DNA from 4 places in the Rhizobium sp. BK312 genome. Region 3 is predicted to be linked to each of the others. Evidence: predicted binding sites of a transcription regulator. Region 3 holds the regulator's gene; each other region holds the start of a gene.
The links. Region 3 encodes PhoB, which activates phosphate uptake and scavenging genes when phosphate is short. Its sites were predicted from a motif close to TGTCATNNANCTGTCAT; they were not measured.

Region 1 (4,083 bases), on a different contig from region 3:
GGATTCGGTCGCATTCGCCCTTGGCAAAGCCTGCGAGCCTCATTACTGCAAAGTTTGAGAAGCAAGCCAAATATCGAGGCGAGAAGATGGAACTTCAAGAGCGCTTGGACGAAGTCCGTTCCCATATCGCGGCTGCCGAGCGTCAGGCCGGCCGAGCTGCCGGCTCTGTGCAGCTCGTTGCCGTTTCCAAGACCTTCGATGCCGGTCAGATCCGCCCGGCGATTTCGGCCGGCCAGCGGGTGTTTGGCGAAAACCGCGTGCAGGAGAGCCAGGGCAAGTGGCCAGAGCTCAAGACCGAAACGCCCGGGATTGAATTGCATCTAATCGGGCCGCTGCAATCGAACAAGACCGCAGACGCCGTGGCGCTGTTCGACGTGATCGAAACCGTTGACCGGGAAAAGATCGCGCGGGCCATTGCCGATGAAATCAAGCGACAGGGCAAGGCCATTCGGCTCTACGTACAGGTCAATACCGGGTTAGAGCCGCAAAAGGCGGGTATCGCGCCCGACGATACGGCCAGTTTCGTCGATCTCTGCCGTAAGGAGCTCGGGCTTTCCATAGAGGGCCTGATGTGCATCCCGCCCGCCGACGAAAATCCGGGGCCGCATTTTGCCCTGCTTGCAAAGCTCGCCAAGCAGGCCGGCGTCGAAAAGCTCTCGATGGGCATGTCGAGCGATTATGAAATCGCAGTTGCCTTCGGCGCGACCAGTGTTCGCGTCGGCTCGGCGATCTTCGGCGCGCGATAGGCTAAAAAGCTCTGGCCGTTACTTTTTCCTGCGTTGTGCTGGATGGACAAGGTGGCGCAGCTGCACCATCGCCATCGGTGTCGACAGGCTTGCGGAATCTACGGCCAGCGTCAGCTCGTTGCTGCCGCGCTTGACGGCTCGTGCCAGCACCTCGAAGACGCTGGCCGTCGTCAGCTGCAATGCCCGCTCCTCATCCATCCCCGAAAGCAGGCGCGACAGGAAGACGGCAGACAGGAGATCGCCGAGCCCATTTGGTGCGCCTTCGACGCTGCGATGCTCGGCAAGCAGTGCGTTTCGGCCGCTGAGATAGAGGTTCCCGATACCACCGGCCATCATCGGAACGGCGGACGTCACCAGCATGCGCGACGGTCCAAGCGCGAGCGCCGCCTCCATGATGGCGTTGTTATCCTCGAGCGGCGCTCCCGCCAGCCAGGCAAGCTCATAGCGGTTCGGCGTTGCGAGTGACGCCAGCGGGATCAGGCAGTCGCGGATCGCTTCCGCTGTCGCCTGCGGCACATACAGCCCGCCGGCATCGCCGATGACGGGATCACAGGCATAGAGAATATCCGGGTTTTTCTCCCGCAGAGCCGTCACCAGCCGGGCGACGGCATACGCCTGGGCGGCGTTGCCGAAGTAGCCCGATAGCACCGCCTTGACCTCGGAAAGCCAGGGTGCGGCGATAAGATCGTCAATCGCATGGTCGAAATCGGCTTCGTTGAAGGTTAGCCGCGTCGAGCGGCCATGGCCAGGGTGCCATGGCAGAACGATGGTCGGCAGCGCCCAGACCGGATGGCCGAGTGTTTCCAGAGCAAAGACTGCAGCGCGATTGCCAACGGACCCTCGAACGACATGACTGGAAATGACGATAACGGCGCCGGCCGACACTTGCGACATGATTGTGCTTTCAGTTCAGGGCTTCAAACTGCAATGGCGCAAGTTGATGATCCCTTTCGCGGCACTCTGTCAACCGCCCTTCACGGAGTCATGAAAACCTCTGTTGACGAGTTGATTCCGCCAATTTCTCGCCGATTAAGCCTGTTTTTCGTCAACATCGCCGTTTTCGGCAAGTTTTTTCAAAAAAACCGACCAAAATCAGTCCGAAACGAACCAAATTCGCATTCTTTTTGCCAGTTTTTTCGCTAAACCTTCTGCTACTGTCGTCAAAGTTCGAAAATCGGGAGGAATTTCATGGCGCCCAAGACTAATCCGAAACGGGAAAAACAGATCGAGGCGGCACGCAAGATTGCGGCTGCGACAGGCGAGGCACATCTCGATCCCGAAATCCTGTTTGGCCGGGCTAGCAATGACGACATGGAGCTTTACAGCCCGGAGATGCTGGCACTTGCCGCGGCGCATGCGGCCAAGGAACTCGCAGCCTGGAGCGCCACGTCCCCCCGCGTCAGCATCGAGCAGGTCGGCGGTATCGAACCCGATGGCGTTGCCGTCTCGATCCTTTCGATCACCGACCACAATATGCCCTTCCTTTATGAATCGATCATGGGCGAAGTGACCAGCAGCTATCGCGATCTCTATATGGCGGTGCATCCGATCCTGGTCATCGAGAAGGGTAAGGAGCCGAGCCTTTATTCCGCCGATCGCCCGAGCGATCCAGCCCATCGGGTCAGCCATATCCAGCTTCATCTCTCGCCTCTGACGACAGCGCAGGCGACCGATCTGACCAAGCGGATCCAGACCGTGCTCGATCAGACGCATCTTGCCGTTTCCGACTGGAAGCCGATGCTGTCGCGCCTCGATACCGTGATATCGGAACTATCAACCTATGAGGCTGCCGGCCGCCGCAAGAATGACCGCGATGAGGCGCTTGCCTTCCTTGCCTGGCTACGCGACGGCAATTTCACCTTCCTCGGCATGCGCGAATATGTCTATTCCGGCAAGGGCGTCAACGCCAAGGTCGAGCGGGATCGCGGTACCGGCCTCGGCATTCTCTCCAATCCGGATGTTCGCGTTCTCCGGCAGGGCAAAGACGCCGTCACCACGACGCCGGAAATCCTCGCCTTCCTCGACGGCCCGGATTTCCTGATCGTCACCAAGGCCAACGTCAAGTCGATCGTCCACCGCCGTGCCTATATGGATTATGTCGGCGTCAAGCGTTTCGATGCTGATGGCAATGTTACGGGCGAACTGCGCATCGTCGGCCTCTTCACATCGACGGCCTATACGAGTGCTGCCACCGAAGTGCCGTTGCTGCGTTCGAAGCTGCAGAAGGTCAAGGATCACTTCGGCTTCGATCCGACAAGCCACTCGGGTCGCACGCTCGAAAACACGCTGGAATCCTATCCCCGCGACGATCTCTTCCAGATCGACACCTCATTGCTGGCAAATTTCGCCGAGCAGATCAACGACCTGACCGATCGGCCGCGCGTACGCGTTTTGCCGCGCATCGACCATTTCGACCGCTTCGTCTCCGTCATCGTCTATGTCCCGCGCGAAGAGTATGATTCCGTCGTTCGTGAAAAGATCGGCAATTATCTGAAGACCGTCTATGACGGCCGCGTCTCCGCCTATTATCCCGCCTTCCCGGAAGGCGGAGTGGCGCGCGTGCATTTCATTATCGGCCGCAGCGCCGGAAAGACGCCGCATGTTCCGCAAGCCAAGCTCGAAGAAGCGATACGCGCCATAACAGCCCGCTGGGACGAACGCTTTGCCATGCTGGCAGGTCCAAAGGCGCCGAACATTTCCGTTAGCCAGGCCTTCCAGGAAGCCTTCTCGCCGGAAGACGCCTTTGCCGATCTGCCTGATATTATTGCCACGGCCGGCACCGAGCCGATCCGCATCGCCTTCTATATCCGCAAGGATGAAGCGGGTGACATTCTCTCGCTGAAGATCTTCCATGGTGACGGCAACCTGGCGCTGTCGCGCCGCGTGCCGCTGCTCGAAAATCTCGGTTTCAACGTTATCAGCGAGCGCACCTTCGATATCTATGTCACGGCCAAAGACGGCTCGACCGGCCATGTCGTCCTCCACGACATGGAGCTCGAAACCCGCAGCGGCATGACGATCGATCTCGCTCGCCACGGCGCTGCCCTTGAAGAAGCCTTCCTCGCCGCCTTCGGCGGCACGATCGACAATGACGCTTTCAATCGGCTGATCGTCTCCGCCGATCTCTCCGCTCGCGAAACTAACGTGTTGCGCGCCTATTCTCGCTATCTGCGCCAGGCCGGTATTGCCTATTCGCAGGATTATATCGCCTCTACCCTGGATAAATATCCCGGGATCGCCGCCTCGCTCTTCCGCCTGTTTCACGACACGCTCGATCCGAAGCTCAGCGACAAGAGCCGCACGAAGAAGCTCCCGGAACTGCATGCTGCCATCGAAA
Region 2 (4,083 bases), 370 kb from region 3:
AGCTTCATGAAGAAGTCCGTCAGCTTCGTCTGCCATTCGGTGCCGAGAGCGTTGCGAACGACGAGCGGGCCGTTCGGGATCAGCGGAGAACGCCATACTTCGACGAGCTTGTTCGGATCCACGGCGCCCTTGTCGACTTCCTTGCGGAAGGTGCCGGAGGTGAAGCCGTCCTTGAAATCGCCAACGCCCGAGGAATCGTCGACAGCGACGTCGACCTTGCCGTCATAGGCGGCGAGCAGGTTGTTTTCATGGCCGCCGTTGAACTGGGTCGAGCCGAAGAACTTGTCGTTCGGCACGCCGGTGGTCTTCGGAATCTGCGTGAGGGGAACGAGGTAGCCCGAGGTGGAGTCCGGATCGGCGTAGCCGAGCTTCTTGCCCTTGGCGTCTATGATCGTCTTGATGCCGGAAGACTTGAGGGCGAGGCCGATCGAGTAGTAGCCGGTGGAGCCGTCGGTCTGCTGCGTGGTCAGGATCGGGGTAACGGCCTTCGGGTCCTTGATGGCGACGGCTGCATAGCCGGAAGCGCCGAGTTCGGCGAAGTCGAGCGTGCCGCCGAGCAGGCCCTGGATAACGCCGTTATAGTCGGCAGCCGGGAACAGCGAAACCTTCTCGAAACCGAATTCCTTCTTCAGGTGGTCGGAAAGGCAGGCGTAATTGCGCAGGCGGTCGGCTTCGTTTTCGCCGCCGAGAATGCCGATGCGGAATTCCTTGAGGTCTGCTGCGTTGGCAGCAGCGCCGGCTGCGAGCGCAACCAGCGCCGTAGCGGCAAAAAGTGCTTTCTTCAACATGGGTTCGTCTCCTGATTAACCGGTGTCCCCGGATGTCTTCGATCTGATAGAAGAAATGCGCCCTTGACGCGGGCCTTCGATCCCGGCCGTCCCTCTCAGAGACCGGCCAGTGCCAGCGGTTGCGGGCCGGCAGATTCAGTCGCCGCGGCTTGCGCGGCCTGATCGGCGATATTGATGGATGTCGACGTCATGCTCTCGTCGATGCCGGCGCCGTCCTTATCGGTGCCGTAGATTTCTTTGACGGCGGCTGCCGTCAGATCGGTTGGCTTGCCGTCGAAGACGACCTTACCGGCTGCCATGCCGACGATGCGTTCGCAATAGTTGCGCGCCGTATCCAGCGTATGCAGGTTTGTGATGACGGTGATGCCTTCACGTTCGTTGATGTCGCGCAGCGCATCCATGACGATCTTGGCGTTGAGGGGATCGAGCGAGGCGATTGGCTCGTCGGCCAGCATCATCTTCGGCTGCTGCATAAGGGCGCGGGCGATGGCGACGCGCTGCTGCTGGCCGCCCGAAAGTGTGCCGGCCATCTGCAGGGCCGTCTGCTCGATGCCGAGACGCTCGAGTGCCGCGATGGCTTCAATGCGTTCCTCACGGGAAAAGACGGACAGCAGGCTCAGTACCGTCGAACGCTGGTTCAGCCGGCCGAGCATGACGTTGGTGAGCACGTCGAGGCGCGGAACGAGGTTGAACTGCTGGAAGATCATGGCGCAATCGCGCTGCCAGCTGCGCAACGCACGGCCGCTGAGCTTCGAAACCTCGGTGCCGGCGAAATGGATGGAACCGGAACTCGGATCGGCGAGGCGATTGATCATGCGCAGCAAAGTCGACTTGCCGGCGCCGGAACGGCCGATGACGCCGACCATCTGTCCCTGCGGTATGTCCAAAGTCACGGAATCGACAGCGAGCTTGTTTCCAAACCGGCGCGAGACATTCCTGAGTTCGAACATAGTGCTTCCCTTTCGCGGCTGCCGGGCTGCAAAAATTTCAGCGGTACCGGTGCTAAGAATGGGCGCATGCCCCTGCCTCGAAGGGAGTTTCGACGGGGTCGGCGCCAATCACAAGGCAACCGATTAGTCCCGCTTCATGAAGCTCCGATGTCAGTTTTATGTAACTGCTGTTACAATTCCCGTCGTTTTTGCAAGATTAGCCGGCTGAGGGCTTTCCGCTAAGTTTAGCCGTCAAACATGCCTGTCGGCAGGCCGTCCATGCTGAAGCTATTCTTCTCGCGCCGATATTCTTCAATGCCATCAGGACCCTTAGCTTTCGCCCATTGGTCGAGGCTCGGCCTCTCGCCTTCGTAGGAAAAGAGCGGCACGCCGAAACCGCAGGAAGTCTGTACGAGATCGAAGTCCAGTCGTACGATCTGCCGTGCGCCGAGCGGCTCTTCCCCCGCATAGTAATCATTCAGCAATTCCCGATATTCCTGTGTCGATCGGTGAATGATCCGCCCGCGGCCGTAGAGACGCAGGATCATCGGCGGCCCTTCGACGGCGCAGAACATGATCGTCAGCCGCCCGTCGGCCTTCATGTGGGCCGATGTCTCGTTGCCGCTGCCGGTGCGGTCGAGATAAATGGCAGTATTCGGGGAGATGATGCGCAGGCATAACGTTTCGCGCGGCGAAACATTGACCCGGGATTCCGATGTCGCGGACGCCGTGAAGAAGATATGCTGCCGCGCGATGAAATCGCGAAGCCGGTCGTCAACGCTGGAAAATTGCTTTGCCATTAAGAGGCCTCCTTAATTCGAGCTAGACAGATCGCCCGAGGCTGAAGCGGCCGCCGGTCTCCTGCAAGCCCGGCTTGGGCGGAAAGCGTCCTCAGGCGGCGTAGCGATCCAGAAATTCCTCCGCCGAAAGGGCGCGAAAATCCGCAAGCGCCGTGCGCAGGCGATCGTGATCCCAATCCCACCATGAGAGCTTGTCCATACGCGCGCCGACCTCGGGCGTGAAACGCTCGCGAATAAGCTTGGCCGGCACACCGCCGACGATGGTGTAGGGCGCGACGTCCTTGGAAACGACGGCACCGGCGCCGATGACGGCACCATTGCCGACCGTCACGCCGGGCAGCACGGTCGCGCCGTGGCCAATCCAGACATCGTGACCGATGACAACGCGGTTGTCGCGCCGCCAGGTGAAGAAATCCGTCTCCATATCGGCATCCGGCCAGTAGTCGGCGGCGCGGTAGGTGAAATGGTGCAGCGTGGCGCGCCATGTCGGGTGGTTGGTGGCGTTGATGCGCACGGCGGCGGCAATGTTGACGAACTTGCCGATCGTCGCGCACCAGACCGCGCCATCCTGCATGATGTAGGAATAGTCGCCGATCTCGACTTCATCGATGCGGCAGTGGTCGGAGACTTCGGTATAGCGGCCGAGCGTCGAGTTGTTGACGCTGGCCGAAGGGCTGATGAAGGGCGTCTCGCCCAGTTTGCGGCTCATGCGGCGGCCTTCCGCGGCGAGAACTGCGAAACGTCGAGAACGCGGCTGCCGACGGCCTCGCGCACTTCTTCGTCATGGAAGATGCCGAGAAGGGCAACGCCGGCTCCCTTCTTCTGCTCGATCATGTCGACCACGACGGCCCGGTTGCGGGCATCGAGCGACGCCGTCGGCTCGTCCAGCAGCAAAATGGCGTGGTCGGTGATGAAGCCGCGGGCGATGTTGACGCGCTGCTGTTCGCCGCCCGAGAAAGTGGCGGGCGGCAGCTGCCAAAGTTCCTTCGGCAAGTTCAGTTGTGCTAGCAGCTCGGCCGCCCTAGCCCTGGCCTCGTCCACGGTCACGCCGCGCGCCAGCAACGGCTCGGCAACGACATCGACGGCGGCGACGCGTGGAACCGTGCGCAGGAACTGGCTGACATAGCCCATGCTCTGGCGACGGACCTCAAGCACAGTGCGCGGGTCGGCGGTGGCAAGATCGACGATCCTGTCCCGGTGAGTGACAAGGATCTGGCCGCTGTCGACGGCATAATTGCCATAGATCATCTTCAGCAGCGAGCTCTTGCCGATGCCGGACGGACCGCCGAGCACGACGCATTCGCCTGATGCGACGGAGAAGGAGACATCGGCAACGACCGGCAGGCGAATGCCATCGCGCAGATGCATGGTGAAGCTTTTGAAGACTTCGGAAACGACGAGTGGGGTTGCCATGTTTGTTCCTCAGACCTGCAGGATCGAAGAGACCAGCAGTTGCGTATAGGGTTCGCGCGGATCGTCGAGCACCCGGTCGGTTAGACCGTGTTCGATCACCTGTCCGTCCTTCATCACCATCATGCGATGCGACAGGAGGCGGGCGACCGCGAG
Region 3 (4,083 bases):
TGCGATGCCCGGCATTCTGACAGGCACGATCCTGGGGCTTGCGCACGCGCTTGGCGAGACTGCGCCGCTGCTTCTAATCGGCATGGTCGCCTTCGTCGCCAACTATCCGGCATCGCCGCTCGATCCTTCGACGGCGCTGCCGGTGCAGATCTACATGTGGGCGAGCGAAGCCGAGCGGGCCTTTGTAGAAAGGACGTCCGGCGCCATCATCGTGCTTCTCTTCTTCCTCGTCGCGATGAACATCGGCGCCATCCTGCTGCGCCGCCGCTTCGAGCGGCGCTGGTAAGGGAGGGCGCACGAAATGAACATGATGACGGAAGCCGCCAGCGAAAAAGCATTGTCCAGGAAGATGATGACGATCCCCTACAAGATGATCGGCCAGGACGTTTCTGTGTTCTACGGCGACAAGCGGGCGCTCTTCGACGTCAATCTGAAGATCCGCGCCAATACCGTCACGGCTTTGATCGGCCCTTCCGGTTGCGGCAAGTCCACCTTCCTGCGCTGCCTCAACCGCATGAACGATACGATCGAGACCTGCCGGGTCACCGGCAAGATCACGCTCGACGATCAGGATGTCTACGACGACAGCATCGACGTGGTGGAGTTGCGCGCCCGCGTCGGCATGGTCTTCCAGAAGCCCAACCCATTTCCGAAGTCCATCTATGAGAACGTCGCCTACGGCCCGCGCATCCATGGCCTGCATCGCTCAAAGGCCGATCTCGAGCATATCGTCGAGAGCAGTCTTCAGAAGGCCGGTCTCTGGGGCGAGGTCAAGGATCGGCTCCATGATGCCGGCACGAGCCTATCGGGCGGTCAGCAGCAGCGTCTGTGCATCGCCCGCGCCGTCGCGGTCAGCCCGGAGGTCATCCTGATGGACGAGCCATGCTCGGCGCTTGATCCGATCGCAACCGCCAAGGTCGAGGATCTCATCCACGAACTGCGGGAGAATTTCACCATCGTCATCGTGACGCATTCCATGCAGCAGGCAGCCCGCGTCTCGCAGCGTACCGCAATGTTCCATCTCGGCCACCTGGTCGAGGAGAACGACACCGATAAGATGTTCACCAATCCCGACGATTTCCGCACGCAGGATTACATCATGGGCCGTTTTGGTTGATGATATCAGGCGCGCGGCTCATTTCACACAGTTCACCTTGAGGATAGAAAAATGGTCTCCACTCACATTCTCTCTGCCTATGACGAAGACCTGAAGTTCCTGACGCGCCGCATTGCTGAAATGGGCGGCCTGGCAGAGCAGATGGTTAGCGACAGCGTACGCGCGCTGGTCAACAGCGACGCTGCCCTGGCCCAGAAGGTCATCTCCGACGACGTCGTTCTCGACCATGCCGAGCGCGAAGTCGGCGACAAGGCGATCGTTACCATCGCCCGCCGTCAGCCGATGGCGGCGGATCTGCGTGAAATCATGGGCTCGATCCGCATCGCATCCGATCTGGAGCGCGTCGGCGATCTCGGCAAGAACACCGCAAAGCGCGTCATCGCCGTCCAGGGCACCGGTGTCCCGCGCCGTCTCGCCCGCGGCATCGAGCATCTCTCCGAACTGGCGCTGAGCCAGCTCAAGGAAGTTCTGGATGTCTACGCGACCCGCTCGCCGGACAAGGCCGTGTCGATCCGCGAACGCGACGAGGAAATCGACGCCATGTACACCTCGCTCTTTCGCGAGATGCTGACCTACATGATGGAAGATCCGCGCAACATCACCACCTGCACGCATCTTCTTTTCTGCGCCAAGAACATTGAGCGCATCGGCGACCATGCCACCAACATCGCCGAGACGATCTATTACATGGCGACGGGCGCGCAGCCGGAAGGCGAGCGCCCGAAGGACGATACCGCCAATACCGTCGGCGCAGTGACCGAATAATCCGAAAGCGAAGAAAGGAGACCATAGGCGCATGGTTCCGAGAGTTGCTGTTGTAGAAGACGAGGAAGCGCTCAGCGTTCTGCTGCGCTACAATCTTGAGGCCGAAGGCTTCGAGGTCGACACGATCCTCAGAGGCGATGAGGCCGAGCTGCGTCTCCAGGAGCGCATCCCCGATCTCCTGATCCTCGACTGGATGCTCCCCGGCGTATCGGGCATCGAGCTCTGCCGCCGGCTGCGTATGCGGCCGGAGACGGAGCGCCTGCCGATCATCATGCTGACGGCCCGCGGCGAGGAAAGCGAGCGCGTGCGCGGGCTTTCGACCGGCGCGGACGATTATGTCGTCAAGCCGTTCTCGACGCCGGAGCTGATGGCTCGCGTCAAGGCGATGCTGCGGCGTGCCCGCCCGGAGGTTCTCTCCACGGTGCTGCGCTGCGGCGATATCGAGCTGGATCGCGAAACCCATCGCGTCCACCGCAAGAGCCGCGAAGTGCGGCTGGGGCCGACGGAATTCCGCCTGCTGGAGTTCCTGATGTCCTCGCCGGGCCGCGTCTTCTCGCGTTCGCAGCTGCTCGACGGCGTATGGGGTCACGATATCTACGTCGACGAACGCACGGTCGACGTCCATGTCGGCCGCCTGCGCAAGGCGCTCAATTTCTCCAATATGCAGGATGTCATTCGCACCGTTCGCGGCGCGGGCTATTCCATGGAGGCCTGAGCGGGGATACCCGATCAGGCATCAACATAGCGGCGGAAACAGAAAACGGGCCTCAAGGGCCCGTTTCTTTATCTCAGTCATCAAGCCTCTCAGCCACGCGGCTGGGCCGGCCTACGCCGTTCATGCACCGGCTGGTAGGCCAGGCGCTGATGGTAGGTGCAGTAAGGCGATGAATCTGGGCTCTCATTGCCGCAGAAATGGAAATCGTCCTTCAGCGGATCGCCGACCGGCCACTTGCAGGTGCGCTCCGTCAGTTCCGTCAGGCCGAGGCGGCGGGAGATCGGAACGACGACGTTCGATGCCGGGCGATATTGGATTTCGTTGACGGAATCGATCTCGATCTCTTCCTTCAGCATGGTTGCGCCCTGCTGGCGGGCAACCACCGTGCGGGTAGCAACGCGCGATCCGTAGGTCGCAGCGCGAGGTGCCGCTGCGCTGCGCTTCGGCGTGCGCGCTGCGGTTGTCGTGCCGCCCGCCTTCGCTCGGCCGGGGAGGTTCAGGCGATGTACCTTGCCGATAACGGCATTACGGCTCACGCCACCGAGCTGCGCAGCGATCTGGCTGGCGCTCAATCCTTCGGACCATAGCTTTTTCAGCTTCTCGACGCGTTCGTCTGTCCAATTCATGCCCTGTCTCCGCTGTCGCGTTTCCGATGGCAGAATCCCTCACCATTGCCTCGCATGGTATCGAGGCGCGAAACGCTCTAAAATTGTGGTGACTAGTTCCGCCGCATGCAGTCTAGCAATTGGTTTTTAACCTAGTGTGAGGCTGACTCCGTGACAAGAGTCGCGGGAATCTTGAGGAATCGATTTCGAGGTTTTCCCCAACTTGCTGTCCGGGCGTGGCATTTCTGCCATAGGCGCCGCCCGACGCATCTCTTTTGCCGGCAAGCCTTTTCTCGCACCTGCTAAAACGGCAGTTTTGTTGACATCGCGGTGCAAAACATCAATAGTGCCCGAGCCGCCGCAAGGCGGCATTTTTGATTTTTTCGGACCCGTTTCATCAAATGGAAGCGATCGGTCCTTAAAGTTGTGATCAGGAGATATGGCCATGGCCGAGACCACGCCGCTTTACGACACCTACTTGCGCGCTCCGCTGCGGTTCGAGCGAGGCGAGGGCGTCTGGCTGGTCACTGAGAATGGCGAACGCTACCTCGATTTCGCAGCCGGCGTCGCGGTCAATTCGCTCGGTCATGCTCATCCCCATCTTGTCGCCGAGCTGAAGGCGCAGGCCGACAAGGTCTGGCACCTGTCCAACCTCTATGAGGTGCCCGGCCAGGAGAAGCTGTCGAAGCGGCTGACGGAAGTGACCTTCGCCGACAAGGTGTTCTTCACCAATTCGGGCGCGGAGGCGCTGGAGTGCGCCATCAAGACTGCGCGGCGCTATCAATTCGCCAAGGGGCATCCCGAGAAGTTCCATATCATCACCTTCGAAGGCGCCTTCCACGGCCGCACCATCGCAACGATCGCCGCTGGTGGCCAGGAAA
Region 4 (4,083 bases), on a different contig from region 3:
TGGCAGATGGAAGCGGTCGATGGAGAGAACCGGTGCGGCAAGGCCGGGGAACTGCATCTTCAGGCCGGAAACATCGAGAGCGAGCATGAGGATCAAACAGTCCTGAACGAGGCGTCCCTGAGACGCAGCTGGCTGATAAAGCCGGTTTCGGGATCGGTCCACGAGCCGAACTCCAGCACGCCGCGCGCCATGATCGGCGCGTTGTACTGCACGAATGTCTGCTTGGACGAGAGATAGACGACCACGATATTATCTGGCCAGTCGGCATCGGAAGAGCAGAAGGGGCAAAGCGACATCGGGATTTCCGTGAGCACGAAGAAGGCCGCCTCCGCCTTCAAGGGCGGCGCCATGAAGCCGTTGATGGCGACGTCCTTGCCGCTCGACTGCTTGACCTTGTCGGAAAATTCGAGCCCGAGCGGACCGAAACTCTTGTAGAGCTCACCGAAGCCTAGTTTCTCGGAGGCCTTGGCACGTACCGCGATGCCCATGACAGGCAAGGCTGCAGCGGCGGCCAGAAAGTCTCGGCGATTGATGGTGGCGATCTGATGCTTCGACATCGCGTACCCTCATAAAATGGAGAAAACAGGCGGTTTCGACACCGCCTGTCCTATTCACATGGCCTGTCAGGACTTACATCTTTTCGGTGCCGAGCGCGAAAGTATCGGCCAGCACGCGGTAGACATCGCTTTGTTCCATGTAACCACGGAAGCCTTCGGCACCTGGACCTGCCGCCTGGAGCACGACATCGTCGACGGCGTGGACACCGCTGTCCTCGTCCTTCGGAAGGTTGCCCTGCACGAAGACGGCACCGGGCACATCCTTGTAGGCTTCATTGGCGACATATTCCTTCTTCTCGTTCTGGATCGCCGGAACGAAAGGACCATCGAGCTTCGGACGGAAGGTTTCGTAGTGGTCAGGACCGTTGTTGGCGGCGATGAACAGGCGGCGCGAAACGTCGACGCGGTCCGGATAGCCGTCGCCATCCTTGTCCTCATAGTTCGGGAAGCCGGCCGCCGCATAGGTGCCGACCTTCTCGCGCATTTCCGTGCCCGGCTTGTTATCGTCGACAGTGCCGATGATCGAGACGCCATGCGTATGGTCGCCGGTGACGACAATAAGCGTATCCGGGTTCTTGGCTTGGAATTCGCGGGCGACGGCAACGGCCTTGTCGAACTCGATCGTATCGACCAGAGCGCGATCCCAATCGAGCGGATGGCTCATCTTGTCGATGGACGCACCCTCGACCATCAGGAAGAAGCCATCCGGATTCTTGGAAAGCTTGCCGAGCGCGACCTTGGTCATATCGACGAGGCCTGGCTGGTTCGGGAACTTGTCGACAGTGCCCTTCTTGAGGAATTCGCGGTCGAGCGTGACGTCGAGATTGCCGGTATGGAACAGGCCGAGCAGCCTGTCCTGGTTCGAGCCGGCGGCAGCCGCCAGTTCGTTCTTGTCGGTCGCAACGGCATAGCCGGCATCCTTGAAGAGCGCGATATAATCCTTATCGTCCTTGCGCTTGGAACCGGGCACGCTTTTCGCCAGGAAATAGGCCGAGCCGCCGCCGAGCAGGACATCCGGCTTGACGTCATACATCATGCCGACGATATCGGCCTTGTCGCCACGCTTGCGGGTATGGGAAACGAGCGCTGCCGGCGTCGCATCCTCGACTTCGGCCGTGGTGACGATGCCAAGCGACTTCTTGCCGGTGCGGCGCAGGGCCTCGCCGATGGTTTCGACCTTGGGATCATCGAGGCTTGCCGGCGTGCGGTCGGCATAGACGCCGAGGGCGTTCACGGCCGACTTGTGGCCGGTCATGTAAGCCGACATGGTGTTGGCACTGTCGGTGGCAATCGCCGAGGTCGAGGACGTGCCGATGAAGGCAACCGGCGGGATGTCGTCCATGGCGAGGCGGCCATTGGCCTTGCCTTCGGTCATGCCCTTGGACATGAGGCGGGCGCCGGTGCGATGCGCAACCGAGAGACCATCGCCGAGCAGGAAGATGATGTTCTTGGCTTTCGGCGTCGCCGAAGTGCCATAAACATCCCAGTTGACGGATTTCTTCTCGTCGCCGGCCGAAACCTCGACCTTGTACTGGCCGGGCTTTGCGAGCTTGACGCCACGCAGGATCAGGGCAGATCCGAGAACCTTGTCCTCAGCACCCTTTTCTTCGCCGACGAAATCAGCCGCCTTACCGAAAACCGCGTCGTAGCTTTCGCCGTTGACCGTGACCTTCACGTCTTCCGGCTTCACGACCTGGCTGAATTCCACCTTGAAATCGAACGGAGAGCCGGCGAGTACCGTTGCTCGGTCCAACGGATAGACTGTCGCTGCATGGGCTGCGCCGGACATTACGGTCGCAGACATCATGGCGAGAAGAAGTTTACGCATTTATACCCCCTGCGTTTGGTTGCTTCCCGCTCCCCACATATAAAAGCCAGATGACAATCATGTAAAAATGGGTCAACTTTCCGCAACCACTAATTCCAAAACGGAAACCGATAAGCAATCCTGATTGTATGTGCCGCATCTAAAATGCTGCGCACACATGCAAACGGTCCCGTCAATTCGTCGTCATCCGCAATCCATTATCATGCAAGCTATATTGATCGCCGTGAGTGAAAACTTGCTATCTTAACCGAAGGGGAAAATATTACGCACGTTTCGTGAGGATTTTGAGGATTTTTCGCAATGGAAGAACAGCTCGATAAACTGGATCTACGCCTGCTGGAGGAGCTTCAGAAAGACGGCAGGCTGACGAACAACGAGCTGGGTGAACGCATCGCGCTATCGCCTTCGCAATGCTCGCGCCGCCGCACACGACTGGAGGCGGAGGGCTATATTCGCAGCTACCAGGCCAATCTCGACCGGCAGAGGCTGGGGCTGGACATGCTCGTGGTCATTTCTGTGACGCTCGCCACTCATAATCGCGATAATGCCCGCCGGTTTTCGCAGCTCATCAACGGTCTGCCCGAGGTGCTGGAAGCCTATGCGTTGACGGGCGAAATGGACTATCACCTGAAGGTCGCCACCCGCGGGCTTACCGATCTCTCCCGTTTCGTCAACGACGTGCTGCTTCCGCATGAATCGGTTCAGCACGTGAAGACGGCGATCGTCCTCGATACCCTCAAGACCTTCGAGGGATTTCCGGTTCATTTGCCACACGGCTGATATGGCGAAGGCACTTGGCGGTCACCGCCACGCGGCCGTGCCCTGTTGAGCGTCAAGGGCAAGTTTTGAGGGGTTGCTTTCTCCGCATACAGCCCTTCCAATCATACCAAAGACAATCTCCTTGGCGAGGATCGGCTTGCATGACCACGGATGTACAGACGCGGCATTTCGAAGAATTTGCCGAAGTCCTGCTCAGATGCAATCATCTGTATCATCCCAGCAACGATTCCATCGCCTTGCGCAATGCCGTCGAAAGCAGGCGTCAGATAGAGATATTCGACTATAGCCGCGCCGCCGATGCCTTTATGCGTGCATTCGGGATGCGGAACTCACTAAAATGCCTGCAAGCGCTCACCAGCCTTCGTGCACCTGTTCACAAGTATAGAAGAGTATGTGACCTCGGCTGCGGCTCCGGCGCTTTCAGCCTTGCCTTTGCTTATCTCGCCGGCAATCCCGAGCTTCAGCTTCACGGTCTGGACATATCCGAACATCAGCTTTCTCTCGCCCGGGAACTGATATCGGCTGCCGGACTGCCTGGGCGTTTCCAGTTCGAGCAACGAAACCTGCCGGCACCGATCGGCTATCTTCCCGACCTGACGATCTCCTCCTACTGGTTTTGCGAAAATGAGCACATTATCGCCGACGCGGAGCTTTTCAGCCTCATGGCGGGACGGGAAATGCTTGTTGTCGATTATGAAAAGATAATCGACCGCATCGCGACCTGTCTTCCAAAAGGATTCCAAATCCTCGGGCGGCACAGCGGTCACGTCGAAATTCCCCCTGCCCTGGCGGATTTCGTCGCACAGGAGAGGGCAAGCGTTTACGGCATTCACGTCGGTCGGGCGACGGATGAGACGGGCAAATGATGTTGCTGCTCTGCTGCAAAATGCGCGCAAGCCTCTTGAAAGGCTAACAGTC

Region 1: FHT85_RS25160 (NAD-glutamate dehydrogenase) is a predicted target of PhoB. The motif match lies at 1,708-1,724, and genes of this name have one in related genera.
Region 2: phnC (phosphonate ABC transporter ATP-binding protein) is a predicted target of PhoB. The motif match lies at 1,875-1,891, and genes of this name have one in related genera.
Region 4: FHT85_RS05965 (alkaline phosphatase) is a predicted target of PhoB. The motif match lies at 2,425-2,441, and genes of this name have one in related genera.

The regions. Positions count from the first base shown of each region.
Region 1 is NZ_JACHZP010000010.1:81,516-85,598, forward strand. Features, by position in the region: gene FHT85_RS25150 (YggS family pyridoxal phosphate-dependent enzyme) at 87-746, shown strand; gene pdxY (pyridoxal kinase PdxY) at 765-1,640, opposite strand; gene FHT85_RS25160 (NAD-glutamate dehydrogenase) at 1,935-4,083, shown strand, end outside.
Region 2 is NZ_JACHZP010000005.1:64,906-68,988, forward strand. Features, by position in the region: gene phnD (phosphonate ABC transporter substrate-binding protein) at 1-788, opposite strand, end outside; gene phnC (phosphonate ABC transporter ATP-binding protein) at 884-1,738, opposite strand; gene FHT85_RS15150 (pyridoxamine 5'-phosphate oxidase family protein) at 1,963-2,517, opposite strand; gene FHT85_RS15155 (DapH/DapD/GlmU-related protein) at 2,609-3,226, opposite strand; gene phnL (phosphonate C-P lyase system protein PhnL) at 3,223-3,930, opposite strand; gene phnK (phosphonate C-P lyase system protein PhnK) at 3,940-4,083, opposite strand, start outside.
Region 3 is NZ_JACHZP010000005.1:430,167-434,249, forward strand. Features, by position in the region: gene pstA (phosphate ABC transporter permease PstA) at 1-286, shown strand, start outside; gene pstB (phosphate ABC transporter ATP-binding protein PstB) at 302-1,117, shown strand; gene phoU (phosphate signaling complex protein PhoU) at 1,169-1,882, shown strand; gene phoB (phosphate regulon transcriptional regulator PhoB) at 1,914-2,597, shown strand; gene FHT85_RS17015 (GcrA family cell cycle regulator) at 2,687-3,223, opposite strand; gene FHT85_RS17020 (aspartate aminotransferase family protein) at 3,648-4,083, shown strand, end outside.
Region 4 is NZ_JACHZP010000002.1:264,157-268,239, reverse strand. Features, by position in the region: gene FHT85_RS05975 (ABC transporter ATP-binding protein) at 1-87, opposite strand, end outside; gene FHT85_RS05970 (hypothetical protein) at 93-557, opposite strand; gene FHT85_RS05965 (alkaline phosphatase) at 631-2,385, opposite strand; gene FHT85_RS05960 (Lrp/AsnC family transcriptional regulator) at 2,686-3,165, shown strand; gene FHT85_RS05955 (cyclopropane-fatty-acyl-phospholipid synthase family protein) at 3,402-4,031, shown strand.